2 regions of the Pelotomaculum sp. FP genome follow, and region 1 is predicted to be linked to the other one. Evidence: riboswitches for the same ligand, from Rfam matches in the RefSeq annotation. Region 1 holds a riboswitch; the other holds the start of a gene.

What was found. A riboswitch is a leader RNA that binds a small molecule or an ion and turns the genes downstream of it on or off. The one in region 1 is predicted to bind thiamine pyrophosphate.
Region 2: linked by a shared signal. The riboswitch ahead of thiD (bifunctional hydroxymethylpyrimidine kinase/phosphomethylpyrimidine kinase) and the one ahead of Psfp_RS06865 (thiamine-binding protein) in region 1 are both predicted to bind thiamine pyrophosphate.

Annotation. Positions count from the first base shown of each region.
Region 1 is NZ_QFGB01000012.1:39,168-54,166, forward strand. It holds gene Psfp_RS06820 (sigma 54-interacting transcriptional regulator) at 1-53, shown strand, start outside; gene Psfp_RS06825 (zinc-ribbon domain containing protein) at 115-435, opposite strand; gene Psfp_RS06830 (Sir2 family NAD-dependent protein deacetylase) at 670-1,107, shown strand; gene Psfp_RS06835 (energy-coupling factor ABC transporter permease) at 1,365-1,994, shown strand; gene Psfp_RS06840 (PDGLE domain-containing protein) at 2,010-2,333, shown strand; gene Psfp_RS06845 (cyclopropane-fatty-acyl-phospholipid synthase family protein) at 2,435-3,634, opposite strand; gene Psfp_RS06850 (FmdE family protein) at 3,824-4,417, shown strand; gene Psfp_RS06855 (DUF5668 domain-containing protein) at 4,414-4,725, opposite strand; gene Psfp_RS06860 (PspC domain-containing protein) at 4,722-5,171, opposite strand; TPP riboswitch at 5,429-5,534, shown strand; gene Psfp_RS06865 (thiamine-binding protein) at 5,599-5,889, shown strand; gene Psfp_RS06870 (ABC transporter permease) at 5,861-6,640, shown strand; gene Psfp_RS06875 (ABC transporter substrate-binding protein) at 6,640-7,626, shown strand; gene Psfp_RS06880 (ABC transporter ATP-binding protein) at 7,631-8,371, shown strand; gene Psfp_RS06885 (thiamine diphosphokinase) at 8,418-9,059, shown strand; gene Psfp_RS06890 (bile acid:sodium symporter) at 9,083-9,985, opposite strand; gene Psfp_RS06895 (acyl-CoA dehydrogenase) at 10,508-11,647, shown strand; gene Psfp_RS06900 (electron transfer flavoprotein subunit beta/FixA family protein) at 11,660-12,448, shown strand; gene Psfp_RS06905 (electron transfer flavoprotein subunit alpha/FixB family protein) at 12,461-13,690, shown strand; gene Psfp_RS21540 (DVU_1557 family redox protein) at 13,765-13,902, opposite strand; partial or broken gene Psfp_RS06910 (molybdopterin-dependent aldehyde oxidoreductase) at 13,996-14,999, opposite strand, start outside.
Region 2 is NZ_QFGB01000063.1:2,728-17,726, forward strand. It holds gene Psfp_RS17980 (polysaccharide deacetylase family protein) at 1-1,359, shown strand, start outside; gene Psfp_RS17985 (hypothetical protein) at 1,367-2,218, opposite strand; TPP riboswitch at 2,509-2,616, shown strand; gene thiD (bifunctional hydroxymethylpyrimidine kinase/phosphomethylpyrimidine kinase) at 2,715-3,527, shown strand; gene cytX (putative hydroxymethylpyrimidine transporter CytX) at 3,520-4,737, shown strand; gene thiM (hydroxyethylthiazole kinase) at 4,718-5,521, shown strand; gene thiE (thiamine phosphate synthase) at 5,512-6,138, shown strand; gene Psfp_RS18010 (MtnX-like HAD-IB family phosphatase) at 6,135-6,758, shown strand; gene Psfp_RS18015 (metallophosphoesterase family protein) at 6,780-8,198, opposite strand; gene ychF (redox-regulated ATPase YchF) at 8,349-9,449, shown strand; gene Psfp_RS18025 (thiamine pyrophosphate-binding protein) at 10,004-11,623, shown strand; gene Psfp_RS18030 (radical SAM protein) at 11,680-12,585, shown strand; gene Psfp_RS18035 (S-layer homology domain-containing protein) at 12,820-14,999, shown strand, end outside.

The DNA of each region.
Region 1 (14,999 bases):
ATTTGGGCGCCTCCTCCCGGCCGGCCCCGATCAAGACGGGTAAGAAAAAATAAAAAACAAATAAGGGGGCTGTCCTTTAACAGCTCCCTTTGTTTTAAGGCTTATTTTCATGACTTAGTCGGCGTAACGACGGTAATTACGGAAGCATTCACTGCAGTAAACAGGCTTGGATCCGTCCGGCTGGAACGGCACCCTGGCTATCTGACCACAGTCATCACAGGTTGCCTCATACATCTGGCGGTTGGGCCTGTTGCCCTGCCCACCTGCGAACCTGCCCTGTTCACGACCACGGCTGTTTTTACGGGCCGCCCTGCAGGCGGGACACCTGGAAGGCTCGTTGGTAAAGCCCTTCTCGGCAAAAAACTCCTGTTCCCCGGCCGTGAATTCAAATTCCATGCCACAATCCTTACATACTAAAGTTTTGCCTGTAAACAAGAAAAACATCTCCTTTCCTAGAATGCTCTGCACGGACGAATTATCAACCCTGATTAAGGAGATGTCTATCGATCTTTAGCAGGCCTTACCATTATATCATCTTTACTAACCATTTAAAACCTTAAACCCCGTATTAAGTAAAATATTTTAAACATCTGTAATTGTCTGTTATTGCAATAAAATGGATGCTGAGATATTATATTTGACAGCAACTACACGCCAGGGGGTTGCATTTTGGAACAGCGGGAAAATTTTGCAAAAGCGGCTCAAGCCCTTAAAAAAGCCCGGACACTCGTGGTTACAGCAGGCGCAGGCATGGGGGTTGATTCCGGCCAGCCTGATTTTAGGGGCGACCGGGGATTCTGGAAAGCCTACCCCATGTATGAACGACTGGGACTCAGTTTTGTGGATGCCGCCAACCCTTCCCACTTTCAGGCTAACCCCGCCTTCGGCTGGGGCTTCTATGGCCATCGCGCCAACCTTTACCGCCAGACCTTGCCCCACCATGGGTTTACCCTGCTGCTGAACTGGGTTTCCCGTTACCAGCTGGACTGCTTCGTGGTAACCTCGGTAATCAGGATCAACCTCCGCGAACCCTTTATACCCGGCCCTCATATCCCACTGGCCTGCGGGGCTTTGGAAGGTTTGAACGGGATTAACGAATTATTATAAAACATATGGTGAAGGCCAATATTTCATTGACACGGCCTTTTGACTCATGTAAAATTTAAATGAAAAGGGGCGGCTGAAGCTGTCATGCATTAAAACGTATTAATCAATAAAATCTAACACTGTGAACAAACCACGGAGGTTAAGTCCTGATCATTTGGACAACCGTGGTTTTTTGTTTGTAAAGGGGGTGATAAACTGATACATATATGAGTCTATAAACAGAATAATATTGCAATTACTTGTTGGGGAGTGATATTTTGCATATACCGGACGGTTTTCTTGACGCCAAGACCTGGGTTGCCACAACAGTGGTTGGCGCCGGGGCTCTCAGCTACAGTCTGAAAAAGGTGCGGGAGGAATTCAATGAGCGTCTGATCCCGGTGATGGGTGTGCTGGCGGCCTTCATCTTTGCCGCCCAAATGATCAATTTTCCCATAGCGGGCGGCACATCCGGCCACCTGCTGGGCGCAACCCTGGCTACAGTCCTGCTTGGTCCCTGGTGTTCCGGACTGATCATTTCAACTGTCCTGATTATCCAGTGCCTTTTCTTCAATGACGGTGGTTTGACCGCCCTGGGCGCCAACGTTCTAAATATGGCCTTTATCGGCAGCCTGGTCGCATATGGAGTATATAAACTTGTATCCGGCAAGAGTCGTTTTGAGCAAGCGGCTATTTTCCTGGCAGCCTGGTCCTCCGTGATCGCCGCCGCTCTGGCCGCCACAGTGGAACTGGCCTTATCCGGAACAGTCCCCTTTCATGTCGCCCTGGCGGCAATGCTCAGCTGGCATTTTTTAATCGGTATCGGCGAAGGGTTAATTACGGTAGTCGTAGTGTCTTACGTGCGGGGCGTCGGCTTGAAGCCAACCTGGCAGCAGAAAAAAGCATAGGTAAGGGGGTCAAGCATGAATACGAAAAAAACAGTACTAATCCTTTTATTGTCCGCCCTGGTCGTGGCCGCCCTACTTTCTCCCTTCGCCTCATCCAGTCCGGACGGGCTGGAAAGGGTTGCTGAAGACCAAGGCTTCCTCGACAAGGGCGAGGAACAGGTCTTGAGCTCGCCAATACCCGATTACCTTTTTCCGGGTATCCAGAATGAAAAGGCAGCGACATCAGCCGCAGGCGTCATCGGGACCATGCTGACCTTTGGGGCGGTGTATGTACTGGGCAGGATAGTTACCGTCCGCAAAGCTAAAGCAGAGACAAAATTGCAATCAACACCTAAGTGAATAAACAGTCAGGGATGATTGTATCGAGAATAGTAATGGGTGCGAATAAATCCGCACCCTCATCATTTTAGCACAAGACCCTTCTCAGGACGGATCGTCATTTAGCATTCTACCTGTCTGTATAAATGCTCACGGGTCAAGGCCAGGTTGTTGTTAAGCCCGCCTGAGAAAAGAATCTGGTGTACATTCAGTCCGCTCACCCGGAAACTGGCGGCGCAGGAATGAAGATACAGCCGCCACATCCGGACAAAGCGTTCACCGAACATCTCCCTCACCCTGTCCACATTATGTTCAAAGCCTTCAGCCCAGCGCTCCAGAGTCATGGCATAGTGGACCCGCAGGCTTTCAACATCAATGACATGAAAATCATAGTCCGCCAGTTGCCATATTGCCTCCCTCAGGGAAGGTATATAACCGCCACGAAAAATATATTTTTCGATCCAGGAGTTTACGGGACCCTCCTTGAGGTGGGAAATGGTATGCAGCAGTACCAGGCCGCCTTCCTTCAACAGTCTCCTCAAGGAGCTCATAAATTCCGGATAGTTGGCCCGGCCTACGTGTTCAAACATCCCCACACTGGCTATTTTATCAAAGACACGCCCGCCGGACGCCAGGACCCGGTAATCCATCAGCTCAACCTCCACCTGGCCGTCCAAACCCAGCTCCTTAATCCTGCGCCGGGTTTCCTCAAACTGCTCCTGACTCAGGGTAATCCCCATCGCTTTCACGCCGTATTCACGGGCGGCCCGGATGATCAGCCAGCCCCAGCCGCTGCCGATATCTAATAGAGTTTCGCCCGGCTTCAGCTCAAGTTTCTTTAAGACGTGGTCAATTTTCTGGTTTTGTGCTTTACTCAGGGAATCCGCAGGGCTTTGAAAATAGGCGCAGGAGTAGCTCATGGTCTCATCCAGCCACAATGAAAAAAAATCGTTCCCCAGATCGTAGTGCTGCTGAATGTCTTCCTGCTGTTTACGCAGGGAGTTTGGCCTCAGCCTGCGGGGGAAAGACCGGGCTAAAGCATGGCCTTTGAAACGGCCTTCAAAAATCTCTTTACCCTGCAGTACAGTCTTGGTAATTTCCTCCAGGTCTCCGAAGAAGTCAATCACCCCATCCATATAGGCTTCACCCAAGGTCAGCACCGGGTCCTGGACAAACTTCCTGCCCGGTAGTTTTTCGCGGAATAACAGCTTAAAGCAAGGAGCGCCGGCGCCATACCGCTCCGTTGTACCGTCCCAATAGGTTACTTCGAATGCCGGGGACTTAATCCCGCCCAACAAATTGTGTAGTAACTGCTTTTGCATTGCCCATCTCCTCCTGGTTGTTCCTGAGTAGTTGTCCATGCCGCCGGCGGCGCCGCGTATGATGAAAATGTATTTTCAGGGTAGGTTTTCCATTCTCTGACACGGTTATGTATCTTTACTATCTGACCGTGTTTGGCGTTATAATAGAGTGATGATCAAAATGCAAACTAGTAAAAGGAGGTAAATTTAATGTGTACAGAAAAAAGCGATTGGGATAAGGTTATTGAGTTCCACGGCCACAGCTGCCCGGGCATAGCTACAGGTTACCACGTAGCCAGAATTGCTTTACAAAAACTTCAGGCCATTCGAGCCGCCGACGAGGAGCTGATCGCTATTGTAGAAAATGACTCCTGCAGCGTGGACGCTATCCAGGTTTTGACCGGTTGCACCTTCGGCAAAGGAAACCTTGTCTTTAACGACTTGGGGAAGCAGGTCTATACTTTTGTTTGCCGCAACAGCGGACGTGCTGTACGGATTGCTGTCAAAGGTCCGGCAAGGCGAAAGGCCCCTTCGTTGAAAGAGCTAAGGGATAAAGTTTACGGCGGGACAGCCTCCGCTGAAGAACGTAAAGCTTTCCACGACCACCAGCAGGAACGCATCCGCTATATCCTGGATCTGCCCGACGATGAATTTTGTGAGATCCGGGACGTTGAAATTGAATTTCCCGATAAGGCCAAGATTTACGATTCTCACACCTGTGCCGTATGCGGGGAACAGGTTATGGAGCCGCGTGTCCGTGTTAAAGGCGGCAAGATTGTTTGCATACCCTGCTCAGAGCATTAGACAGAGACTGACCGAAATATTATTCCTTCAAAAATCTGCTTGATGCCGTTTCTGCCCGGGGAAAACCCCTCTCCAAGCAGAATGTATGCGACAATACCTGCCGCAAGAGCAAGAATCACTAGAACAGCAAACCAGCGGGGTATACGCCCTCTCCAAAAAAGGCTCAGCCCAACAACAATCAAGATTACAGGCCACAGCCCGGCCGACTGGGCTAACATCTCACGCGAGGCGTACCCCGTATTGATCAAGAGCATCGCTGTCCCAAACAGGATCAGCGCCATCCCGAGAATGAACGTCCCGACACTCACCGGTCTCTCTCCTTTCCCGAACCGTGGAGCAGAATATAAATCCCCAGGGCAATGATCAACAGCGGCCAAGAAAAACGCAAAAAATAGTGAGGGACTGTTTGTCCGACCAGAAAGATGATGCCCAGCCCGATCAACAGGAGACCGGCGTTGCGCCTTCGTTTTTCCGAATCTACACGCAAGCCTTTTTTTTCACCAGGCGACTGGTACCCGGCCGTTGGCTCTCCCTGCGCCTCCCGCGCTCCTTCAACAGGGATGTCCGGACGGTCGTTTTCAACAGGTATAACAACCGCTGCGATGATGTAAACAAGAATGCCGCTGCCGCCAAGCATTACCGACAGGACCCATAGCAGCCTTACAAGGGTTACATCGACCTCAAAATACTCGGCCATACCGGCAGCGACCCCTGCAATCATCTTGTTTTTACGGGATCGGTAGAGCCTGTTCATATGAATGCCCCCAAATAAAGTTGTTTTAACCACTACATTGAAAATACGGGTGCGAATTAGATTCGCAACAAGGTTTTTAAGGGAATGTTGTAGAAATTTATTAAGTCGCAGCTAATCTTGCTGGATTTCCACAACGGCTATTTCCTGCAAAAATATAAAAATTATTTGATTTTCATGAACATTATGGTTAAGATTAAAGTTAATGGATAATTATTCCCTGACAGTTTTTATCAGTATATTTAATTTCCCATACATTTGTATATTATGCGGGGAGCTGAAGCTATTCGGCTGAGAAAGAACTTGGTTCTGACCCACAGACCTGATCTGGGTAATGCCAGCGTAGGGACAAGCTAGATCGTGCTTTAAGTGAGCGCGTTCGGGCCTTTTGCCTGCAGGCAGAAGGCCTAATTTAATTTAAAGGAGGTTTTTGTCAGTGCTCTATAACGTCAGCCTGCAGGTCATCCCAATCGTACCCGAGGCGGAGGTTTACCCGGTGGTAGACAAGGTAATTGACCTGATCAGGGAGTCCGGCGTCAAATATGTTGTCGGCCCCATGGAGACAACGATGGAAGGAGAACTTGACCTGCTCCTGGGAATCGTAGCCAGGGCGCAAGAGATCTGCCTGCAAAATGGCGCCACACGGGTCCTGTCGGTGGTTAAAATAGACTGCAAGGCAGGTGGTGTCACGATTGAGGAGAAAATTAACAAGTATCGTTAACGGCGCATTCCCACTGGGATTTGTAGTCCTGCTGCTGGTTACATGGGAATACCTGGTGCGCTGGAAAGCCGTCCAGGAATGGATTCTGCCCGGTCCCGCCCTCATTGCGCGAACCCTGGCAGACAACCTGCCCTTAATCCTTAAACACGCGCAAACAACGCTGATGGAATGCCTGGCAGGTTTTACCCTGGCCATAATCTTATCCTTTGTTCTGGCTTTCGTCATGGACGAGGTCCTCCTTCTGAGGAGAGCTTTGTATCCCTTGCTTATCGCCTCCCAGACCGTCCCGATCATATCAGTGGCCCCGCTTTTCATAATCTGGTTCGGGTACGGCGTCATGCCCAAAATTATCGTAGTAATCCTGGTCTGCTTCTTTCCGATTGCTTTAAGCCTGCTGGGGGGGCTGGGGGCTGTTGACAGGGAGTACCTCGAGCTCTTCAGGTCGATGAAAGCCACCCGGCTGGATATAATCCGGATGGTCAAACTGCCTCTGGCGCTGCCATCCTTCTTCTCCGGGCTGAAGATAGCCGCGTCTTACAGCGTCATGGGAGCGGTCATCGGCGAGTGGCTGGGCGCCAAGGAGGGATTGGGCATGTACATGACCATTGCCCAGCGCTCGTTCCAGGTAGACCGCGTGTTCGCGGCCATCCTTACCATCACCGTTTTAAGCGCGGCCCTGTTTGCGCTGGTAGCCCTTATTGAAAGACTGGTCATTCCCTGGAACAGGTTAACAGAATGGAGGGATTTGTAATGAAAAAGATAGTTCTGGCAGTCGCTTTATTAACACTCCTGCTGGCTGCGGGCTGCGGCGGGAACAAGGCGCAGGAGGAAAAACCTCTCAAAAAGGTTTCGGTAATCCTGGACTGGACTCCAAACACCAACCATACCGGAGTCTACGTAGCTCAAAAACAAGGGTTTTATGAAGAAGAAGGACTGGACGTGGATATAGTGCAGCCCAGTGAAGGCGGAGCGGCCCAGTTGGTCGCGTCGGGGCAGGGCGATTTCGGCTTCAGCTACCAGGAAGAGGTAACCATAGCCAGGACCAGGGACATCCCCGTCAAGGCGCTGGCGGCTGTTATTCAGCACAACACCTCCGGCTTTGCATCGCCAGCGGGAAAAGGGATCAAGAGCCCCAAGGACTTTGAGGGCAAGAAGTATGGGGGCTGGGGTTCTCCAGCCGAGGAAGCCATGCTGAAGGCCCTCATGAACCAGGATCAAGCCGACTTTAATAAAGTTGAGATCATCAACATCGGCTCGGCGGACTTTCTCACCAGCGTCAGCAAAGATATTGATTTCGCCTGGATTTTCAAGGGTTGGGACGGCATTCAGTCAGAGCTCAAAGGCGTGCCCCTCAATTTCATATACTTGAGGGACTATAACGCCGCCCTCGACTTTTACACCCCGGTCTTGATTGCCAGCGAAGATACGGTCAAGAACAACCCGGAACTGGTGGCCGCTTTCATGAAAGCAACCGCGAGGGGCTATGACTACTGTATCAAGGACCCGGAAAAAGCCGGGCAGGTACTGCTTGACTGTGTACCCGAGTTAAACAGGGAGCTGGTCATGGCCAGCCAGCAGTACCTGTCCAAGGAGTACCGGGCAGACGCCCCCCGCTGGGGTGAGATGTCCGGTGAGCGCTGGAAAAAATACGCCGACTGGATGTATTCCCAGGCTCTGATTGAAAAGCCCCTCGACTATCAAGAAGCCTACACCAACCAATTCCTGCCCAAGGAGTAGCGCCTTGCCTAAAGTCGTTGCTGAAGGAATAAAAAAGACCCTGGGGGGCGTTTTAACCCTCCAGGAAATAAATATCGAAGTAGAGGACCACGCAATCGCCGGCGTACTGGGCCCGAGCGGCTGCGGCAAAAGCACACTTTTTAATATTATCGCGGGGCTGATGAGGCCCGACCGGGGGAATGTTTACATAGGAGGGGCGGCTGTTACGGGGAGCACCGGCCTGGCCAGCTACATGCGCCAGAAGGACCTCCTGCTCCCCAACCTTAACGTCCTGGACAACGTCAGCATACCCCTGGTCTTAAAGGGCATGCCCAAAAAAAAGGCCCGCCTGGAAGCTGAACAGCACCTCAGGACATTCGGGCTGCAGGGCTTTGAGCACTATTATCCAGGCCAGCTTTCCGGCGGTATGCGGCAACGGGCGGCGCTCTTACGGACCTACCTTTTTTCCAGCGGCATCTGGCTTCTGGACGAGCCGTTTGCATCGCTTGACGCCATCACCAAGAGGAAAATGCATACCTGGCTGATCCAGGTATTGGACCAATTTCAGCCAACAGTGCTGTTTATCACCCATGATGTGGACGAAGCTCTGTATCTCTGCGACAAAGTCTATGTGCTTTCGGAGCGCCCGACCGTGGTCAAGTTGGAAGTTGAGGTACCCTTTTCCAGACCGCACCACAGCCACACCATTGTTGACCCGTCCTACGGGCCGGTGCGTGACGCCATCATGGACGCCCTGTCCATCTAAACAGCGACAGTGGGACGGTTCTATCTTTTATTCCGGAGGTTCCCAGTTGAAATATCTGATCATGACCAATGGTGAATATGGGGTACCGGACTGGTACCGCAGGCAGTCCGGCAACTTTGACCGGATTATCTGTGTCGACGGCGCCGCCGGACCGGCCAGGGCTCTCGGCATTAAACCGGACTGGCTGGTCGGCGATATGGACTCCATTAAACCAGCGGACCGCACCTACATGGAACAGGCCGGTGTCCTGTTCAAGACCTTCCCCAGACATAAAGACTACACCGACACCCAGTTAGCCCTGACGCTGGCTGCTGAGGAAGGCGCCGGCAAGCTGGTGATCTGGGGCGGAACCGGCTCACGGCTGGACCATACGCTTTCCAATATCTGCAGCGCCTCTTCCTTTCTCAAGCAGAATATCGAAGTGGTATTTGACTCACCCGCAGTCACGATTTACTTGATCAACCACCGCCTGAGGCTGCCTGCCGCAGTGGGTGACACCGTGTCGCTGCTCGTACTGGGTGACAGGGCTACCGGGATAACACTGCAGGGATTCGAGTATCCCTTACAGGACACACTCCTGGAAGGCCGGTGGCAGTGGGCGGTTTCCAACGTGGTTACGGAACACAGCCCTGTTGTGGAAATTGATTCCGGTAATTTGGCGGTCTTTCACTACAAGGCGCAGGTATAAGCAGCCTCCCCTTCAGGCCTTTGTTAGTTACACTTACCTTGGGTTGACACGGGGTTCTCTTCCGGCAATATCTTATATTTCTCATTGATCCTGATGAACCAGGCGGCAGACTGGCCTTGAAACAAAAAAGCCAGCGAGACCATAAAGGCGGCAGTAACACCAAAAGCTGTGGCAGCCAGACCGATGGAAATCGCCAGGTTGCGCAATACGGTCCCAAAAACGAGCGTAAGCGCATCTTCTCTGCAGAAATACCAACGGCCTATTTTAACAGCCATGAGGTAATTCAAAAAATAAAAAACCATCCAAACTATGATTGCGATAAACAGCAAGCCGGGCTGGGAAACAATCATTTGGGCATTGGCGCTTATACCGGTAAACATCATGTAAACCATTCCCCAGGCAGTAGTAGCCGGAAGCAAGGGTTTAACAGATTTATTGAATTCTTCCCGGGTATATTTTTTTAACAGCAAGGAATATGTTGCGAAACCCATGACCAAAGGCAAGAATATGACCATGGCAACCGTTTTAAGTACGGCAAAAATATCAATGCAGATGTAGCTGCCGACCATTACCAGCAGGTACCACGGCACTGCGATTGAGCCCAGGACCAGGCTTATCACTGTAAGCTTAATAGCGGCGGGTATATTTCCCCGTGCAAAATGAGTAAATGCGATCGTCATGTTGGATGTCGGAAGTAACGAAGCAATTGCCAGTCCGGCAAAAAGCTGCGGGTCTTTCAACAAAAACACGATACCCAGAATGTAAGCAAGAACGGGTACCAGTACAAAATTTATAACCGACGCTGCAAGCAGCAATCTGGTATGGTTGAAATTTATAACTTCATTTACCTTGTACCCAATCATTGTTGGGTAAATCATGAGTATGGTTACCCATAACAAATAGTTTTTCAAAACACTTGTATCCATTAATAAGCCAGTGACAAATCCTACAGCCAGCACCAAAGGTATCGTAACGACAATGTTTCGTGAAGGCAAAAGAAAGAGGTCCATTATTTTTCTCACACCGTTAATTTGAATTTGAATTTAATAATAAGAATTCTTGTGGATTTATCTAATATCCTTCTTAAATTTAATAAATCATTCGTATTGTTTAGCAGGTAACAAAACTAACAAGGACCCGAACCATAATAAACGAATTACTAAACTATCTTACGAAAAATGTAAATAGTTCTGTTCGTATGCTCCAAACTATTCGGGCATATTTTGTTATCTTTATACAAAAATTTCTATGATCTGTATTTAGATAATCATTATCACCTAGTTTACAATTGCATTTCATGGTAAACTAAATTTTGTCGGAAATAGTACAAAAAAGCCAAACTGTATTGACTTCTGAGTTAGAGCATCAGCATGGAAACATTTGTTTGCAGTTGGGAACCAGGTTATATGCTAAGATATTAGGTAAAGGATAATTGGGAGGAAAATATCATGGACTTTGCTTTATCACCCAAGCATGAAATGATGAAGTCAATGTTCAGAGAATTTGCTGAAAAAGAAGTTGCGCCGCTAGCCGCTGAGTTGGATGAAAAGTCCGAATTTTCCTGGGATTTATTCAGAAAAATGGGGCAACTCGGGATGTTTGGCATACCCTATCCCCAGGAATACGGCGGAGCCGGAGCGGACTATCTCACCTTCGTATTGGCTTGCGAGGAAATTGGCCGCGCTTGCACTTCCTCGGCTATGCTTTTAAATGGTCAGAACTCCATAAATAGCGGACCAATTTATAGACACGGCACAGAAGAGCAAAAAAAGAAATACCTGGTCCCTGTTATTACCGGTAAAGCCCTGGGAGCCTTTTGCCTGACTGAAGCCGATGCGGGCACAGACGCGTCCAACCAGCAGACGACAGCTGTACTGGATGGCTCTGAATGGGTCATTGACGGGACCAAAATGTTCATAACCAATGCTGGTTTAGCGGATATATATATTATCATGGCCATGACCGATACCGGCAATGGCTCAAAAGGCATCAGCGCTTTTATTGTGGAAAAAGATACACCCGGACTTTCCTTCGGGAAAAAAGAAAACAAAATGGGTGTAAGGGCTTCCCATACTGCAGAAGTAATCCTGCAAGGCTGCCGGGTTCCCAGGGAAAACCTGCTCGGCAAAGAAGGAGAGGGCTTTAAGATTGCGATGCAAAACCTGGACAGCGGCAGGATAGGCGTAGGAGCGATATCTTTGGGTATCGCGCAGGCTGCTCTTGATGAGTCAACTAAATATGCCAAAGAGCGCCAGCAGTTCGGGCGACCTATTGGCGCAAATCAGGCTATCCAGTGGATGATTGCCGATATGGCAACCGAGCTTGAAGCCGCAAGATATCTTGTTTACAGGGCGGCATGGCTGAGAGATCAGAAAAAAGCCCACTCCAAAGAAGCTTCCATGGCCAAGCTTTTTGCTTCGGAATTGGCCATGCGGGCAAGCGTCAAAGCCGTACAGATCCATGGCGGTTATGGATATATGAAAGAATACAAAGTAGAGCGCCTGATGCGGGATGCCAAAGTTTGTGAAATCTTTGAAGGAACATCCGAGGTCCAGCGCATGGTTATCTCCCGCGCTGCCTTGACATAGGGAAGGGTGCACATGCAAATAATCGTTTGCCTAAAACAGGTGCCCAACACCAATGAAGTTAAATTTGATACCAAAACGGGAACTCTCGTCAGGGATGGAGTTGCCAGTATCATTAACCCCGACGACAAGAATGCCCTTGAGGAAGCAATAAGGCTCAAAGAGCTGAAAGGGGGAACCGTTACCGTCATCTCCATGGGACCGCCCCAGGCCGAATATGCTTTAAGAGAAGCACTGGCAATGGGAGCAGATGAGGCTATTCTATTATCTGACCGGGCTTTTGCCGGCGCAGATACCTGGGCCACATCCCTGACTTTGGCTCATGCTATCAAGAAGATTGGCCGCTACGATCTGATCTTTTGCGGCAGACAGGCTATCGACGGAGACACTGCTCAGGTAGGCCCGGAACTGGCTGAGCATTTGGACCTGCCTCAGGTTACTTATGTGAAGAACATAATTTATATAGATAACGATAAGGCTGTCGTAGAAAGAGCGCTGGAAGACGGCTACGAGGTTATCGAGGTAACCTTGCCTGCGGTTTTAACCGCTGTTAAGGAATTAAACATGCCACGTTATCCCACAACCTCAGGGATTATGGACGCTTTTAACGTCAAAAAAGTATCGGTCTGGGGAATAGCTCAGCTTGCATCTGCAGCCGGGCTTGTAGGCTTAAACGCTTCGCCGACGCAGGTTAAGAGGACCTTCAGTCCTGCGGTAAAAGGTAATGGGGAATTGTTAACAGGCAGCGTTAAAGAAACTGTGCAAACTCTGCTAAAAGAACTTCAGGAAAAACACGTGTTATAGAGAGGCAAAATTATGGCTGTAATAATAGAAATAACACAATGTACCGGCTGCGCCGCCTGTCAGGCCGGTTGCACCTTTGGAGCCATAGAAATAGACGGAGGAATTGCCGTAATTACGGATAAATGTATCTGTTGCGGCGCCTGCGTGGAAGAATGTCCGGTACAGGCTATTAGGCTGGAAAATGAAGATAATCTCATTACACCTGCTAAAGAAAAATCCCCCCTGGAAGCCTACCAGGGAGTCTGGGTGTTTGCCGAACTGCGTCATGGGGCAATAATGAATATTGCCCTTGAACTGTTAGGCGAAGGCAGAAAGCTGGCGGATACTCTTGGCGTGGAGTTAGGCGCTGTTTTAATCGGCGATAAAGTCGAACCGCTTGCCCAAGATCTGTTTGCTTATGGCGCTGACGTCGTTTACCTGGTTGAACATGCAGAACTTGAAAATTACAGGACGGAAAGTTACTGTGCCGCCATGGAAAAGTTGATCAAAACCTACAAACCGGAAATTCTCCTGATCGGGGCTACGAATATCGGCCGGGATTTAGGCCCTAGATTAGCCGGGAGAGTCCATACCGGACTTACCTCGGACTGCACCGTACTGGATATCGACACTGAAAAGCGGCTTTTAAACCAGACCCGGCCTGCCTTTGGCGGTAACATTATGGCAACCATCATTTGCCCCGACACCAGACCTCAGATGGCTACCGTCAGACCGGGCGTAATGAAAAAAGCTACTCCGGATTTTAACCGGACCGGGAAAATAGTAAAAGCCTTTTATCCGCCTGATGTTAAAGTCCGTACTATTGTCAGAAATATTGTAAAGGAAGCCAGAAAAATTGTGAACCTGGAAGAAGCTCAAATCATTATTTCCGGCGGACGTGGTGTTGGGGGACCTGAAGGCTTTAAGCTTTTGGAGCAAGTAGCTGACAGTATAGGCGCAACCGTAGGCGCCTCGCGCGGCGCCGTTGATTCCGGGTGGATTCCCTCCAATCATCAAGTAGGTCAGACAGGTAAAACAGTACATCCCAAGCTCTATATTGCTTGCGGAATCTCCGGAGCTATCCAGCATTTAGCCGGGATGCAGCACTCCTCTGTCATCGTGGCAATTAATAAAAATCCCAATGCCCCGATATTCAAAATTGCTGATTATGGTATTGTGGGTGACCTTTTCAAGGTCCTGCCTGCATTGCTGGATACGCTAAAAGAAATAAATAACGGCAGCGACCAGTGCAGCGCAATATAGACTATGAGTTTAATGCTGTATAGCCGGTTTGATAAACACCTGCCGGCAAAACACAGCGCCCTGATTGAACCTCTTTATTTATCTTCCAGAGTTTGTTCCAATTCCAGCATCTTACCACCGGCAAGCTCTTCGGGGACATAGATAAGTCCACAGCGGGGGCATCTTGGCAGGTCAGTTTTAAAGTTGTTGTCCAGGTAAGTAACTCCCGGCAAACGGTTGTTTTGTTCCGTCCGGGCAATTCCATATAATGAAGCTAAGGATGCGCCTGGCGAAAGGAAGACGCATCCTTAGCTTTTTGCAAACGACTACTTGTTGAGATCCTTCAATCCTTCCAAAACCTTCTCCGGGAGAGCAGGCAGTCTGGTGATCCGCACGCCGCAGGCGTCATATATAGCATTGATGATTGAAGCGTGCGGCGAGGTGAGCGGCAGTTCGCCGCAGCCGGCGGCGCCGTAGGCGCTGCAGGAACGCGGGGTTTCGGTATAGACCAGTTCCAGCGCATCCGGAACATCCTTGATGAAAGGTAAGCCGCAGGCTTTCATGGAAGTGTGCTTCTTGATATCTTCGAAATCCTCGCTGAGAGCCAGGCCGATTCCCTGCGCCAGGCCGCCGAGAAGCTGACCGTCCACTGCCAGCTTGTTGACGACCTTGCCTACGTCGGCGGCCATCGTCATTTTTAAAACTCTGGTCTTGCCCGTTTTGACATCCACTTCAACTTCAGAGAGGAAAGCCCCGTACATGTAGGTCGCAACCGGGTTGAACTGGCCGGTCTTGGGGTCGATGACGCTGCAAAGGTCACCGGTAGAGTATTTCCCCAAATACTTGGTGGGAATCTTCTCAGCCACCATCTCCGCGTAGGTGCGGAAGCTGCCGTCCGGCTTGCGCATCGCGTTTAGCAGCTGCTCACAGGCATTGTGAATGGCGTTGCCGGTCACAAGCTGGCTTCTGCTGGCAGCCGAAGGACCGCTGTTGGGACAGGTAGCGGTATCGTTCATGACCAGTTTGATCTGCTCAGGCTTGATCCCCAGCGGGCGCAGGGACTCATGGGCGCTGGCCAGTGTTCCGATGTCGCCGCCCTGGCCCTGGTCCTCCCAGGTGTTGAAGATCGAGACGGTCCCGTCGGCGTTGAGTTCGGCAGCCACTTCTGAGACATCGTTGGAGTCCCTGCCGGAGTTGTACGTTCCGATCGTAATACCCACGCCCCGCTTCTTATCCGCGGTTGACTCTTGTCTGGCCCTCTCCAGGGCAGCTTTATACTTGGGCCGAAGCAGGTCAAGGAGTCCCGGGAAGGGATGGCAGTCAAGCTCGT
Region 2 (14,999 bases), on a different contig from region 1:
ACCTATTCCGGTTTCTGGTATTTTTCTTCAGCCGGCAAGGGCCGTGAATGGGGGATAACACCCGGGAAACTGGATGGAGACAATGCCGTCAACAGCTATTCCTACGGGAAGCTGAAGTATGAACACGCCAGAGCTGTTAACCAGGATGCCGATATTGTGGCCTTTGACCGGGTGGACGGCTCGGAAGTGCCGGTTATCACAGAAAAGCAGTATGGCGGCGGGGGAACCGTAGTATACGCCAACCTGCCCCTGGCCAAGTACAAGTTGCGCTCGGATGACCTCGCGATCAGGTCTGTTCTTCGCAGTTTCCTAATTAAGAAGGCGCGCCTGCCTCGCCTGGTCAACAGCCCTGGTGGGGCGGGAGGATTAGTCTTCAACCTGCATGTATGCAGCGGCGCCTACTTCAAGGCCTTAACAGTTATGATGACGCAGGGTATTTTCCAAAAAGAACTTCCTTTTTCCATACATATTACGGCCGGTCCGGATACTTATAAACTGGGCGATCATATGGGTTTTTCGGCTGAGGACAAGCTTAAGGGGCGACCGCTCCTGGAAATGCTGCAGGATTATGGTGAGATCGGCTCGCATGGTGGCTGGGCGCACAACTTTTTTGCCTATAACATGCAGTACCTGCCACAGGATCAAGTCGTGGAACTAATCAGGTGGAATTCTGAGGCGCTGGAGGCGGTTACCGGCAAAAAAGTTGTGGAATACAGCGCCCCCGGTGGTAATCACCCTTACTGGGTTAATCAGGCGCTGGAAGAAATGGGGGTTAAAGCCTATTATTTTGCTGGCGACACCGGTTCCAGCCCCACTCAGCCGCTACTGGATGACAAACCGACTGATGGAACAACCTGGGCCTTTCCCATTACCCCTTACCGGCAATTTGCCTCCCTTGAGGAGATGGAAAGGGGACATGTGTCCCCAGGGGAAGTCAAACAGTGGCTGGAGGACCTGGTAGAATTCTCAGCGCAGGAAAGGTCAATCCGCATGGTCTATACGCATCCCTCATACGTGCCCTTTGAACTGGATGCAATGCGGGCATTGGAAGATAAAGCGCTTGCTGAGCAGGAGAAAGGCAGGCTAAGGGTTGAGCCGATGAGCCGGTTTGCTGATTTTCTCAACCGGCATGCCGCTACCAAGTGGCAGATTGAAAAACTGGAGGGCAACGGTTTTGCCGTCCATCTTGAAAACCCGGACGGATTGAAGGACATGACAGTGGCTGTATACGTAGGGGCTGACAGCAATCATGTCGTCATCGGTGAAAATATAACAGCCGTCCAGGAAGACGACGGATGGCTCTACCTGACAGTCAACTCGAATGAAGTAGAAAAACACCTGGAGGTGTATCAAGATTAAAAGGACGCTATGCTCCACGCACGGCGTCCTTTTCTTCCTTAAAACAAGCGGGGTGGCCAACAATGAGCTGATCACCGATGTACCCATAAAACGTGCGGTCGCCCGGACCTACAACCTGACCGCAGATCGAACAAGTCCTCTTTTCGTCCCTGGCGTTCAGAATTACCCCTTCGAGCCTGGAGGCGTTCCAGTTTGCTACAAACGTTTCCAGCGTACTCTTTAGAGGTGTCACCGGGGTGCAGGCAGGATGGAAGTACCTGCGTATGCGGTGGCCGTTTTCCCTGTAACGGTAGACGACAACCGGTGAATATGGCCTGATTTTTTGACGGCACTGCTGGCAGGAGCGGGTGTGGCTACCGTTGCATTTAAGAATGTAACGGGTTTCGGCAGGTTTGCGCCTGACCTTACGATCTTTCCAAAAGACTTGGCGTCCAGGATCTGCCCCTATCCATTTTTCAATAAGGCTGTAATATTCCCGGTAATTACGTTCAACCAGTTGGAGTTCAGGAGGAAAGCCGGCCTGGACCGCCTGGGTATGGAAAAAATACTCTGCGAGGTCATGGGCAAGCCCGTCCATTTTTCCTATATCCCAGGTGTAACCGCTCTCGGTCAACCAATGTTGAAAAGTATTGAAAATATTGCCGGAGCACACCACCAGCCGGTCATTTTTCTGTACGCCTGCCTTTTCCATCAGGCCGGTTAGCTGGTTGCATGCCTTTTCCTCAAGGCTGAACCCGTCATCCCAGGTCAGGGGCAGGGCCGTGGCAAATATTTCTCTTGACTCCTCGCATACAAGCACCAAAACTTCTGAAAAAGCGCGACAGCCGCCACCGGCATCCTCAACATGCCATTCTTTCACAAAGCCAACTCCTCTTAAGTATTATTCTGGAAAAATCTATGCCGCCTTTGTGTTTGTATTTTTAGCCATTGATTATTATACAACACCTTCAGGAAAAGGACATAAAATATTTTGAGTGATAGAATGTAAAAACATGGTACTTTTGCAGGAATGCTTGATTTTTTTGTAAAATAAAATTATGTCTTAAAGAATCGATATATCAATGAATGAAATAATGTGTTATAATGTCCTTACTATAATTTAGAATCCAAGGTAGGAACTGGGGTAGTTATGCCCTGTTATTTAAATTTCATATATGCATGGGGAGCTGGGTAATCCGGCTGAGAAAGAACAGTGCGTTCTGACCCAATGAACCTGAACTGGGTAATGCCAGCGGAGGGATGCTGCTTTTCTATTTGGATCGTTAGCCCTTTGCCTTCTTCAGGTAAAGGGCTGTTTCTGTTGCGAAGGAGGGGACGCTGTTTCTATACAAGAAATAAGCGAGGAGGTCTAAAGGATGAAGACAAAAGTGGCATTAACAATTGCGGGTTCCGATTCATGCGGCGGAGCAGGAATACAGGCAGACTTAAAAACATTTAGCGCGCTGGGTACTTATGGTATGAGTGTGATTACGGCAGTGACGGCGCAGAATACCACGGGCGTGGTTGATGTCAGGGAAATGGATGTTGATATTGTCAGAAATCAGATTGACTGTTTGTTTGCTGACATTGAAATTGACGCGGTAAAAATCGGGATGGTGTCAAACGGTGAAATCATCAACGTCATTGCGGCTTGTCTGAGGGCGCATAAAGCTGTGCATGTAGTTGTGGATCCGGTCATGGTTTCCAAAAGCGGTCATCATCTTTTGCGTCCGGAAGCGAAAGAAGAGCTGGTAAAAGTGTTGTTCCCCATAGCGGCAGTTGTAACGCCAAATATTCCCGAGGCAGAGCTGATAACCGACGATAAGATCGCAAGCCTCGAGCAAATGAAAAAAGCGGCCCGTAAAATCTACGAATTTGGACCGGGCTGTGTAGTGGTCAAGGGGGGCCATCTTACAGAAGATGCGGTAGACGTGCTTTATGACGGCAGCAGCTTTAAGTACTATAAGGGGACGAGGGTAGACACAAAAAACACGCATGGTACCGGGTGTACCTTTTCATCGGCGATAGCGGCTCACCTTGCCAGGGGGTATGCAGTGCCGGAAGCGGTGTCGCTGGCAAAGGATTATATCAACGGCGCAATATTGCACGCAATAGAACTTGGCCGCGGGTTTGGACCGACCGGCCACTTTTATGACTTATATCGAAAGGCTGGTATGTTCAATGAATAGAGAAGGTACAGTGGGGGGTCTTAACCAGTTTGCCCTTTGGTTTGGCGCAGCCGTGTCCCTAGCCGAAATTATGACGGGCAGCTTAATTGCGCCCCTTGGCATCAAGGAAGGGATAGCGGTAATCCTGGCAGGGCACCTGATTGGCACGCTGATCCTGGCATTGGTGGGTATTATTGGTTTCAGGGAGAAAAGTCCATCCCTCAAATCGAGCCGCCTGTCTCTCGGCCGGTATGGTTCGTACATTATTTCAGTGTTTAACATCATCCAATTGGTCGGTTGGACTGCCATTATGTTGATCCAGTGTACAAGATCACTGCAGTCTATCACAGGGAGACTGTTTGGTTTTGATAATTTCACTGTACTGGTTATAGCTATTGGAATTCTTGTGGGGATTTGGGCGTTTAACGCACACCGGGGAATTAATCTGATTAACAATGTTGCTGTAGCGCTCTTATTATTACTATGTGTGTTGATGTTAAAGGCAGTATTGCAAGGAGGCGAAGCGCAAGAGCTTGCTTCCAGTATTACCTTTGGCGCAGCGTTGGAATTAAGCATTATCATGCCTTTGACGTGGCTGCCGTTAATCTCCGATTATACCATGCTGGGCAAAAGCAAGGCAGGGAGTTTCTGGGGCAGCTTTGGCGGATATTTTCTGGGCAGCTCCTTTATGTATATCATTGGCCTGTTGTCCGCGACATATGCGGGAACGCCGGATCCCATAGGGGTTATGGCCGGTTTGAACCTGGGCATATCAGCTGTTTTTATCGTGATCTTATCAACTGTCACCACAACCTTCCTTGACGTATACTCCGCGGTAATGTCAACAAGCAATATCTCACCCGGCGTTTCAAGGAAGAACCTGATTCTGCTTTTTACAGCCCTGGGTACGCTGCTGGCAATGTTCTTTCCTATGGAACAGTACGAAAATTTCCTTTACATGATCGGGTCCCTATTTGCGCCAATATTTACAATTGTGTTAATGGATTATTTTATCTATAAAGATAACCGCTCCATGGATGCTTTCAATATTACTGGTTTTGTCGCGGCTATAACTGGTGTAATCACCTACTACACCGTTGCCGGTATGGATTTATTAATCGGCTCGACGATTCCAGCAATGGCAGTTACCGCAGTGGTATATGTTTTAATGCGGTTAATTATAAAACAACTTGTTTTGAAAGGAGATAAATATGCTAAACAAAATTGCTAGCGCTATCAATACTGTCAGGGATAAAACGCCGCTCGTCCAGGCTATTACAAACTATGTAACAATCAATGACTGCGCCAACATCCTGTTGTGCTGCGGCGCCTCGCCGGCCATGTGTGAGGTCGGGGCCGAGGTGGAAGAATTTGCCGGGTTTATATCCGCCCTTTATATCAACCTTGGGACCTTGACTGAAGAGCAAAAAGTCGCCGCCGTGCTGGCAGCCAAAAAGGCCACAGAGCTGCAAAAACCGGTCGTGCTGGACCCGGTTGCCTGTCCGGTCATCACCCGGAAAATGGATGTCTCCAGGGAACTCCTTGAAAACGCGAAAATAACTGTAGTTAAAGGGAACATAGCTGAAATCAAGTCACTTGCAGGCTACAAAAGCATGGCCAGGGGGGTTGATTCTTTAGATGAGGGAGATGACGCAGTTGAGGCTTGCGTGCGCCTGGCCAAAAAATACGGGACGGTGGTGGCAGCTACAGGTAAAACGGATATTATTACGGATGGCGAAAGGACCTGCCTGATCCATAATGGGACTCCAATGTTGAGAATGGTAACCGGGACAGGCTGTATGGTTGGCGCCCTGGTCGCCGCCGCTGCCGGGGCTGTAGAGGATAAATGGGTCGCGTGCGCCGCTGCTGTTATGGCCATGGGGCTGGCCGGGGAAATGACTGCCGGTTCTATGGGAAAGGAACTTCCGGGTACCTTCAGGGTCAGGTTGTTTGATTACGTATACGGGATGACTGCGGAAGACATATTGAAAGGGGGCAGAATTGAATGCCTGTAGACTACAGTGTCTACCTTGTTACAGACAGAGGTATTCTGGGCGGCAGGGATTTGTTCAAAGCTGTGGAAGAATCGATTATTGGCGGGGCAAGTTTGATTCAACTCAGGGAAAAAGATATATCCAGCCGGGATTTTTATAATTTAGCTGTTAGATTGAAAGACCTTGTCAACTCGTACGACGTCCCGCTGATTATTAATGACAGGCTCGATATCGCCCTTGCCGTTGATGCGGATGGCCTGCACATCGGACAGGATGATATTCCTCTGCGTATCGCGAGAGGAATTATAGGTCCTAACAAAATAATCGGCTATTCCGTCTCCAATCTTGAACAAGCGCTGTTTGGCGAGAAAAATGGGGCGGATTACCTGGGGGCCGGCCCGGTTTACGCAACAGGAAGCAAAGCGGACGCCGGTTTGCCAATAGGGCTCGGAACCTTGAAAACGATCAAGGAACGCGTGTCGATGCCGGTAGTGGCTATCGGAGGAGTAGGTATAACCAATATCAGTGAAGTAAAAAAGACGGGTGTGGATGGGATTTCCGTAATCTCGGCCATCCTGGGGAACCAGGATATAGCTGAAGCCGCCAAAAATATTACCGAATTGTGGAAGGTAAAATGAAAAAGACAATTTTTGTTGATTTCGACGGCACAATAACAAAGGTTGATACCTGTGCGGCCATGGTCGAAGCTTTTGCCGCAGAGGGCTGGAAAGAAATAAATGAAAAGTGGGAACGCAAGGAATTGTCAACGCAGGAGTGCGCCAACCGGACTTTTCAGCTTTTCCGGGCTGGTATCGACGACATTGCCGGGTTGATGGAAAAAATGGAGATAGATCATTTCTTCAAGCAATTTTTGAGTGTCTGCCGGGAAAAAGGCTATAAGGTATTTGTGCTGAGTGATGGTTATGACTTTTGTATTGAAGCAGTTTTTAAAAAATATGATATAGAGGCTCTTTATTACGCCAATAAAATGGTGTACGACCAGGGCTTCAAAATAGAATGCTCCCACTTCAATGAATCATGCGGGAATTGCGGAACCTGCAAAACGAAACTGATGACGGCGTTAAAGGAACAGGGAAGCCAGGCCGTTTACATAGGAGATGGCTATTCCGACACATGTCCTGCTATGCATGCCGATGTTGTGTTTGCCAAAGGAGACTTATATAACTATTGTCTTGAAAAAGGAATCAAAACCATTCGTTATGAGACTTTTGCAGATATATTAGCTTACATTGCCTAAGCTAATATATCGCAAAATTGCTCAACTCTCATTACCAACCTCCATAATCCTGGCGTACGCGCCGTAACGGAAAAATTTCTGCCGAAATGCTTCAGTTGTCAAATGCAGAGAATCATAACGGCCAAGTATGACTTTAGCTTTTTTAGTATCGTATGCGGGTATGAGGCTGGCGCCATCGATAGCCCGGGCATGTTCATAGAGCTCGTTGGCCTTCGTATGATCCAGTGTTACAGATACTTCATACTGCTTGGGGCGGAATAATTGGTCATTAAAATAAGAAAAACTACGATCGCCGATACGGCCCAGACAGTACCTGGTTAGAATTGCTTTCCCGCCTTTTTTTAGAATAAACCGTTCCCGGGACATCTCTGATAAATCAAGCCTGCTTACTTTATATGAATTGTATGCAAAGCCGTTTTCATATACCTGTACAATGGCATAGGCGCAGGGAAACTGAACGGTTGCCGGAACTTCCACATACGGGCGGTTGCCGGTCATGAAACGGTTGACGCTCACATAATTGCGGTGTATATGCCCGCAAAAAATACCTTGTATATTGGGAAAGGACCGGGTAAGCCTCAGAAACTCCCGGCTGTTTTTTATACCAAACCACAAGTCCGGGCCGTTACAGGGATGGTGAAGAAACAGGAAAGCCTGCCGGTCTTTATTTGTTGTCAACATGCTTTCAATCCACTGCATCTGAACAGGATCAATGTCGCCCCAATTGTTATCCGGTTTACATGAGTCGATCAGCAGGAACAGATAATCTTTAAACACCATGCTTGTGTAAGTTTTTTCCCTGTTGGTCAGGTTATTTAGAAAGCCCTGTTCACCCAAGCCGGAATTTTTTGTGTATTTATCGTGGTTGCCGGGGCAAAGAAGATATGGTGTATCACCAAAGTAAGGCAATAGCTGATTCCTCAATCCCAAATACTGAAGGCTGCTGGCAGTGTCGGTGAGGTCACCGGTAATGACGGCCAGGTCGATATTCCTTCTCTTACTGTCCAGAATACACTGGCTTAAGAGAGGATTTGCATAATCCACAAGTTTACCAAAATATATCTCATTGATATCTTCTGCGACTTCTCCGTAGTTGATATGGGTATCGCTCATAACAGCAAAGCTGAACAGGTATTTCCCCTTTGGCGAAGGCAAGGTTGTAAAAGAATTGAGAGAACCTTTGACGCCGTTGCTTTCCACCTGGTACCAGTAGCGGGTGGATGGTTTTAGATTATACATTTCTAAATAGTGAAATTCTGAATCCAAGGCAAAAGTTTGTTTTTTGAGGTGTTTTGGCGTTTCTCCAATATACATGGAGGTATCCGCACGTTGTTGCGGGGTTACCCAGGTGATGACGGCATGTTGACTACCCAAGGTACAAAGTTCTTCGTTGGTAATTTTTGTACCGGTAGAATTTGTGAGTTTAATCTTTGAACCCATGTTCCCGTTTCTCCTCATTTTTTATTATTCTATTAACGAGGGTTACAGAATGTAAACAGACGCTGAACGGGGATTAAGCCAAGAGCGGGCTATTCAAAATAAAACCAGTTTGTAAATCAATGGCACTGGTGATAAACTACTACTTGGGTGATGAATATGAATCTAAATTGTGGTCTGATTGGTCTTCCAATGGTCGGGAAGACAACAATTTTCAACCTTCTGACGGGAGCGGGGGCGGAGACTTCCAATTTTTTAACCGGCAAAGCGGAAACCAATACCGGTATGGCCAGGTTACCGGACAGCAGGGTGGATCTGCTTAGTAGTATGTATAAGCCCCGCAAGACTACCTATGCTCAAATCCATTTCAGCGATGTACCCGGACTGGTACGCGGCTCAAGCCAGGGAAAAGGAGTGGGCAACCAGTTCCTCAACGCCATCCGCAATGTGGACATGCTTGCCCATGTGGTGCGGGCTTTTGAGAACCGGGATGTGCCGCATGTGGACGATGATATTAATCCTTTGCGGGACATCGAGACCATACATATGGAACTCCTGTTTGCGGATATGGAGATCGTTGAGAGAAGGATAGAACGTATTAAAGGCGGTAAAAAGGTCAAGAAAGAAAACCTGATCGAGCTCGAAGTGCTGGAAAAATGCCTCGGGGCACTGGAAGAAGAGCGCCCCATAGGCAACCTGGAGCTTACCGCCGATGAAAGGATGGTTTTGAAAAATTATAGTTTCCTGACTGAAAAACCTTTACTGCTGGTTATCAACATTGATGAACAGCAGTTTAAGGCACAAGAATACCCCTTCAAGAGTGAGCTTCTCTCCTATGCCGCAGAAAGGGGCCTGCCTGTCCTTGAAATAAGCGGGCGGATTGAAATGGAAATCAGCCAGCTGCCCGACGAGGACAAAGAGCTGTTTTTGGCAGACCTGGGTATCGCCCAGTCGGGAATTGACCGCCTGGCGCGCGCCGCCTACGAGTACCTTGGGCTGATCTCTTTCTTTACTGTTGGAGAGGATGAGGTGAAAGCCTGGACTATTCAAAAAGGGACCGACGCTAAACGGGCGGCGGGTAAAATCCACTCGGATATTGAGCGGGGTTTCATCAAAGCTGAAGTTGTCAAATACGCAGACCTGAAAGAGACCGGCAGCATGAGCAAGATCAAAGAAAGGGGCCTGTTCCACCTGGAGGGCAAAGAATATATCGTGCAGGATGGGGACGTCATAAACTTCAGGTTTAATGTTTAATTCTACATTTTTCAACATCCGGCTGAACCATCCATCCAAATTCAGCGTCAATATTGATAAGGACATCCTAAAAATCCTCATGCATTCAGATGTGGATGCGCATTAATTGCAACCTGGTTTTGCAGCCAATATTAATTTGAGGGTATCGCAATTAAATCGTAACACTGATAAAAATGCATACTGGCAGTGACAATGAAGACAAGAGTATTGCTCGAAAAGGCTTGACTTGCGGGCTGGGGGGTATCCGGAGCGAACGGAGCACCTGGGTGCGTTCCTTAGCGCGTGCGTTGCATGCAGAAAAGCTTAAATAGCGCGTAGTTACCGGATGGCTGTCTGTTGATGCGGTCGGTATGATGCTCTAGTTTTACTAATGGAGAATTGCGAAGAGAGCGGAGGATAACCCCCAGCCCACTACCCCAGAGGCTTTTCGAGAACCAGTTATGACCAATACCAATCATGGTGATAACTTGAACTTCCTGTTTATCTTTGAGTAAATACGCATGGTTGCAGAAATAATATCTGTAAATGCTTAAGAGATACAGGGAGGTCAACCATTGCCAACGCAAAGAAATGTGGCCGCGGCTATTCTGGAGCAACTGGCCGCTTGGGGTGTCCACAATGCGTACGGTCTGGTCGGTGATGATATATTCTACATCATGGATGCTCTGGCTCATCAGGATAAAGTGCATTTTTACCATGTCAAGCATGAGGAAACTGCCGCTATTATGGCTTCAACCCAGGCCAAGCTGACCGGCCAGGTGGGTGTCTGCATAGCTGACGGGGGTCCCGGGACGCTGCACCTGCTGAACGGCCTGGCGGATGCCTGTGTCGACAACGTCCCGGTACTTGCCATCACCGGCCAGGTAAACCGCCGGCAGATCGGCTCAAATGCCAAGCAATACATAGACCAGCAGTCACTGATGCGCCCTTTGGCGGCTTATTCCGCATTGCTATGTGAATCGTCAGCTTTACCCCAGGTTATGGAAAGTGCTTTCAGGACTGCAGTGGCTGGCCGCTCGGTAGCCCATGTCAGTGTTCCCATGGACGTACTCCCCATGCCTTGCGGTGAAGCTGCGATTCCGTACGCCCCGTATTTGCATACAGAACCCGCTTCATCAACTGAGGTGGTGCGAGGAGCCCAGGAAATCATGCGCGGGTCGCAGCGTCCGGTTATCCTGGTGGGAGCCGGGGGGCGTAAGGCAAGTGAAGCTGTTGGCGAACTGGCCTTGCGTTGGGGCGCCGCTGTGGTCGATACCCTGGCCGGTACGGGTGTGGTAGCAAGATCCCACCCCTTTTACGCCGGAGGTTTGGGTCATGCCGGCAGCCCGGCTTCGTCCAAAATTCTGCAGCAAGCTGACCTGTGCCTGATTGTAGGCGCCAACTGGTGGCCTCATGAGTATGTTCCAAAGAGTATACCGATTATTCAGATTGACATCAACCCTGCTAATGTGGGGTCAACCACCCCGGTTTCCTATGGCCTGGTGGGCGCTGCGGAACAAATTATAGAGGAGTTGATAACAGGCCTCGACGGTAACTCCAAACAGGAATGGCTCAAGTTTATACAAGACGAAATCTCCGCATGGCTGGAAGATTTGGAGAGAGAAGCTGCCGTCAGCGGCGCACCCGTTCACCCGGCCTTTTTAATGCGGGCCTTGCAGAATACGGCGCCGGACGATGCCATTATCAGTTTGGATACCGGGGATCATACGGTCTGGTTCGGGCGTGTTTTTCAGCCCGTCCGGCAGCAGGTGTTGCTGTCGGGGAAATGGCGGACTATGGGATATGGGCTGCCGGCAGCAATGTCGGCGGCGATTAACAGGCCCAACCAGAAATCGATTGCCCTGGTTGGCGATGGCGGCTTTGCTATGACCATGTCGGACTTTCTTACAGCAGTCAGGTATGACCTGCCTATTACGGTAGTAGTCGTCAACAATCATTCCCTGGCCATGGAAAAGAACAAAATGACGGCAGGCGGGCTGGTACCGGAGGGGACCTTCCTGCACAATCCTGACTTTGCCAGGTATGCTGACGACTGCGGTGGTTTGGGCCTGAAAGTCTCGCACTCTGCCGACCTTGAGCCCGCTCTCAAAGAGGCTATAGAGAGCAATCGACCGTCACTTGTGGACGTTTATACCTCCGACCTGGCGGTTCCCGGCACAACGCTCCTCTCCTAAATAAATCGCCTGAGGATAATGACCCCGCGCGGGTCTTTTGTTTGAAAGGAATAATTATGAGCCAAGGGTCCTATTTGCAATTAACAACCGGAGAGTTGGGAAAAAGAGCTAAAAATGCCGTTGACATGCTGGCCGACTGCACGGTGTGCGCTCAGTACTGCCGGGTCAACCGCCTCAAGGGGGAACTGGGCCTCTGCCAAGGGGGCAGGAATGCCGTGGTAAGCAGTTATGGCCCTCACTTTGGGGAGGAAGCGCCGCTGGTCGGTTCCAGAGGGTCAGGAACAATATTTTTTGCATTCTGCAATTTGAAGTGTGTTTTCTGCCAAAACTGCGACATCAGCCAATATGGTTATGGTGATGAGGTTTCTGCCAGGGAACTTGCCGAAATGATGCTGGAACTGCAGGAGGGTGGCTGCCACAACATCAACCTGGTGTCGCCGAGTCACTTTGCTCCCCAGTTCCTGGAAGCGCTTGTTGTAGCTGTTGACATGGGGCTGACAATTCCGATCGTCTACAACACGGGTGGTTACGACACGCCGGCAACGCTTGACCTGCTGGAAGGCATTATTGATATATATATGCCGGATATAAAGTTTGCAGATGATGACGCCGGGCGAAAGTATTCAGGCGCGGCAGGCTACTATACCGTAACCAGGCAGGCCGTAAAAAAAATGCACAACCAGGTCGGTGACCTGGTTATAGATGAACGGGGGATTGCCACCCGTGGACTGCTGGTAAGGCACCTGGTCATGCCCGGCAACCTGGCCCGTACTGAAAAAATCATGGAATTTATAGCCGAAGAAATATCCAAGGATACTTTTGTCAATGTTATGGACCAGTATTATCCGGCCTACAAGGCCTTTGACCATCCCGAATTAAACAAAAGAATTAGCAGAAAGGAGTATTCGGCGGCGGTTCAGGCCGCCAGAGAGGCCGGTTTGACCAGGCTTAACGGCGGGTGACAACCCCGCCAAGCGATATGGTGAACCGTAATTAATTAGTTAGAAAATCATGCCGCTATCGCGGCGTCACGTACCAACTAAGTGATGTTAGGCGCCATTTCAATTGCATAACGGCGCGTCAGCGCCGCACTTGGGCGCCTAATGTGGCTTTTGTGCGAATGAATTCACACCTACATTTGAGCACATTGTAGCGACCGAAATGTTTTCAAGGTAGTTGTAATGGGAGGGATTCTTTTGTCTATTAAAAGTGTTAGAAGAATAATGAGAAATATTGTTCTGGTATCCATACTATTGTCTCTGGTTGCGCCCCTTCAGGCTTACGCCTATCAGGTGAACGGCAACAACGTCACTGAGGAAATCATCACCCAGGGGGTTGTTTTACATAGCATCAACCTGAATACTAACGAGGGACCGCTGAACGTTTATGTCCTCAAAGCAGATCTCTCCAATCCTTACGTTAAAATTGATACGATCATCGGATCGGACGGCACCCTCAATAAGAACCAGTCAGTGCTGGATATGGCCAAGCGTACCGGGGCGGTGGCCGCTATCAATGGAGATTTCTTTCAAATGGCGGAAAGCGGCCGGACCATCGGTTTAGCCTATCAAGGCGGGCAACTGGTGGAGAGCCCCGCCTTGCGTAATGATATGTATGGATTTGGCATTACCGAAGATAAACTGCCGCTGTTGGAAATCTTCAACTTTACCGGCCAGGTGGTTACAGAAGCCGGTAAAAGTTTTCCGCTGGCCGGAATCAACAAGCCTGGTTATCTCTTGATGAACGGACTTTCATCTGATGTGGATGCTCTGAATATGTACACAACGCTGTGGGGTACCACCAGCAGGGGTAAAATATCCGGCCTCACCGGGGTAAAAGTTGCAGTGGTCAGGAACGGAGTTGTCCAGCAGGTCTTAACCGACCAACCGGGCGTAACGATCCCGCAGGATGGTTTTGTCCTGCAGGGACATGGCCTGGCAGCCCAATTCATAACCGACAATATGCCGGTGGGTACAAAAGTTGACGCCAGCTACTCGGTGGCCCCTCAGGGAGACAAACTCCTGGCTGCGGTGGGCGGACAGGCACTGCTGGTTGAGGATGGCCACCTGCCTGCCTACTTTACCCAGAATATTTCTGGTAAAGTCGCCCGGACGGCGGTTGGTGTATCAAGTGACGGCAAGACTCTCTACCTGGTGGCGGTTGAAAGGAAGGCTGCTGCCGACGGGACTATAATCAGCAGGGGTATGAGCCAGGAGGAGTTGGCTGAATTTTTGATTTCAATCGGGGTTTGGAGAGCTGTTAATTTGGACGGTGGTGGTTCCACCACCATGGCCGCACGGAGCCTGGGTGACTTCGAGGCCGGCCTGATCAATCAACCACAGGGTTCTTCCTTGCGATCAGTTGCAGATGCTATAGGCGTTTTTTCGACAGCGCCGCAGGGCAGTTTGCACGGCATGGCTGTAAGCGGGCCGTCGTTGGCTCTTGCCGGAACACAAGCTTCATTTAGCGCCAAAGGGTATGATGAATACTACAATCCTGTAAGTATTAAACCAGCCGACATAAAATGGTCCGCAACTCCTTCAGGTGATTTTACCGGTAATGTTTTAATACCTAAGCAAGGTGGTACGGTAACCGTGACGGCCAAGCTGGATAACGTACAGAGTTCGGTGAATGTGCAGGTTGTCGGGCCGGAGTCACTATTAAGTTTAGCTGTAACACCGTCGGCTATTACTGTTAAGCCTGGGGAGAAGGTTCCCCTGTCGGCAAAGGTGAATACAATTTATGGTGATACCTTTGATTTAAAATTCCAGGATGTCACATGGACCATCAGCGGTTCAATAGGTAAGATTGCGGATGGCAGCTTTACCGCGACAGATCAGGTTGCTGAAGGTGAAATTAAGGCCACCTTCCAGGGGTTGAGCACATCGATACCGGTTACTGTTAAACCGTCCTGGGTAGAACTGCAGGCCCTTCCAGAGCAGGAATCATCTGCTGGACTGGATAGCTGGATTCATGTTACGTTCCCTGCGTCAAGCGTATCAGCGCCGGCCACGATAAGGCTGGCTTATGCCGCTGAGACTACCGGGTTGCCGGCGGACTGCATCAACCTCGGCGCAATAACGGTAAGCCCGGCGCCTGGGGAGAAAGCTGATCTCAAGGCCCCCTGGTGGCTGAGTTGGGATTATCAACCCGGTACAATAACTGGCCGTCCGGCCATCCTGATGTGGGATGATTCCACTAAAAAATGGGAAGAGCAGCCTGCCAGGCTGGATGACCAGGGTGAGGTGAAAACAATTAGCGCCCGGGTATGGGGGTTTGGCCAACTGGTCCTGGTGGATGACCATAGGAGACTTCCGTCCTTCAAGGATACCGGCAAGCACTGGGCCGAAGCGGCCATCAACGACCTGGCGGCGCG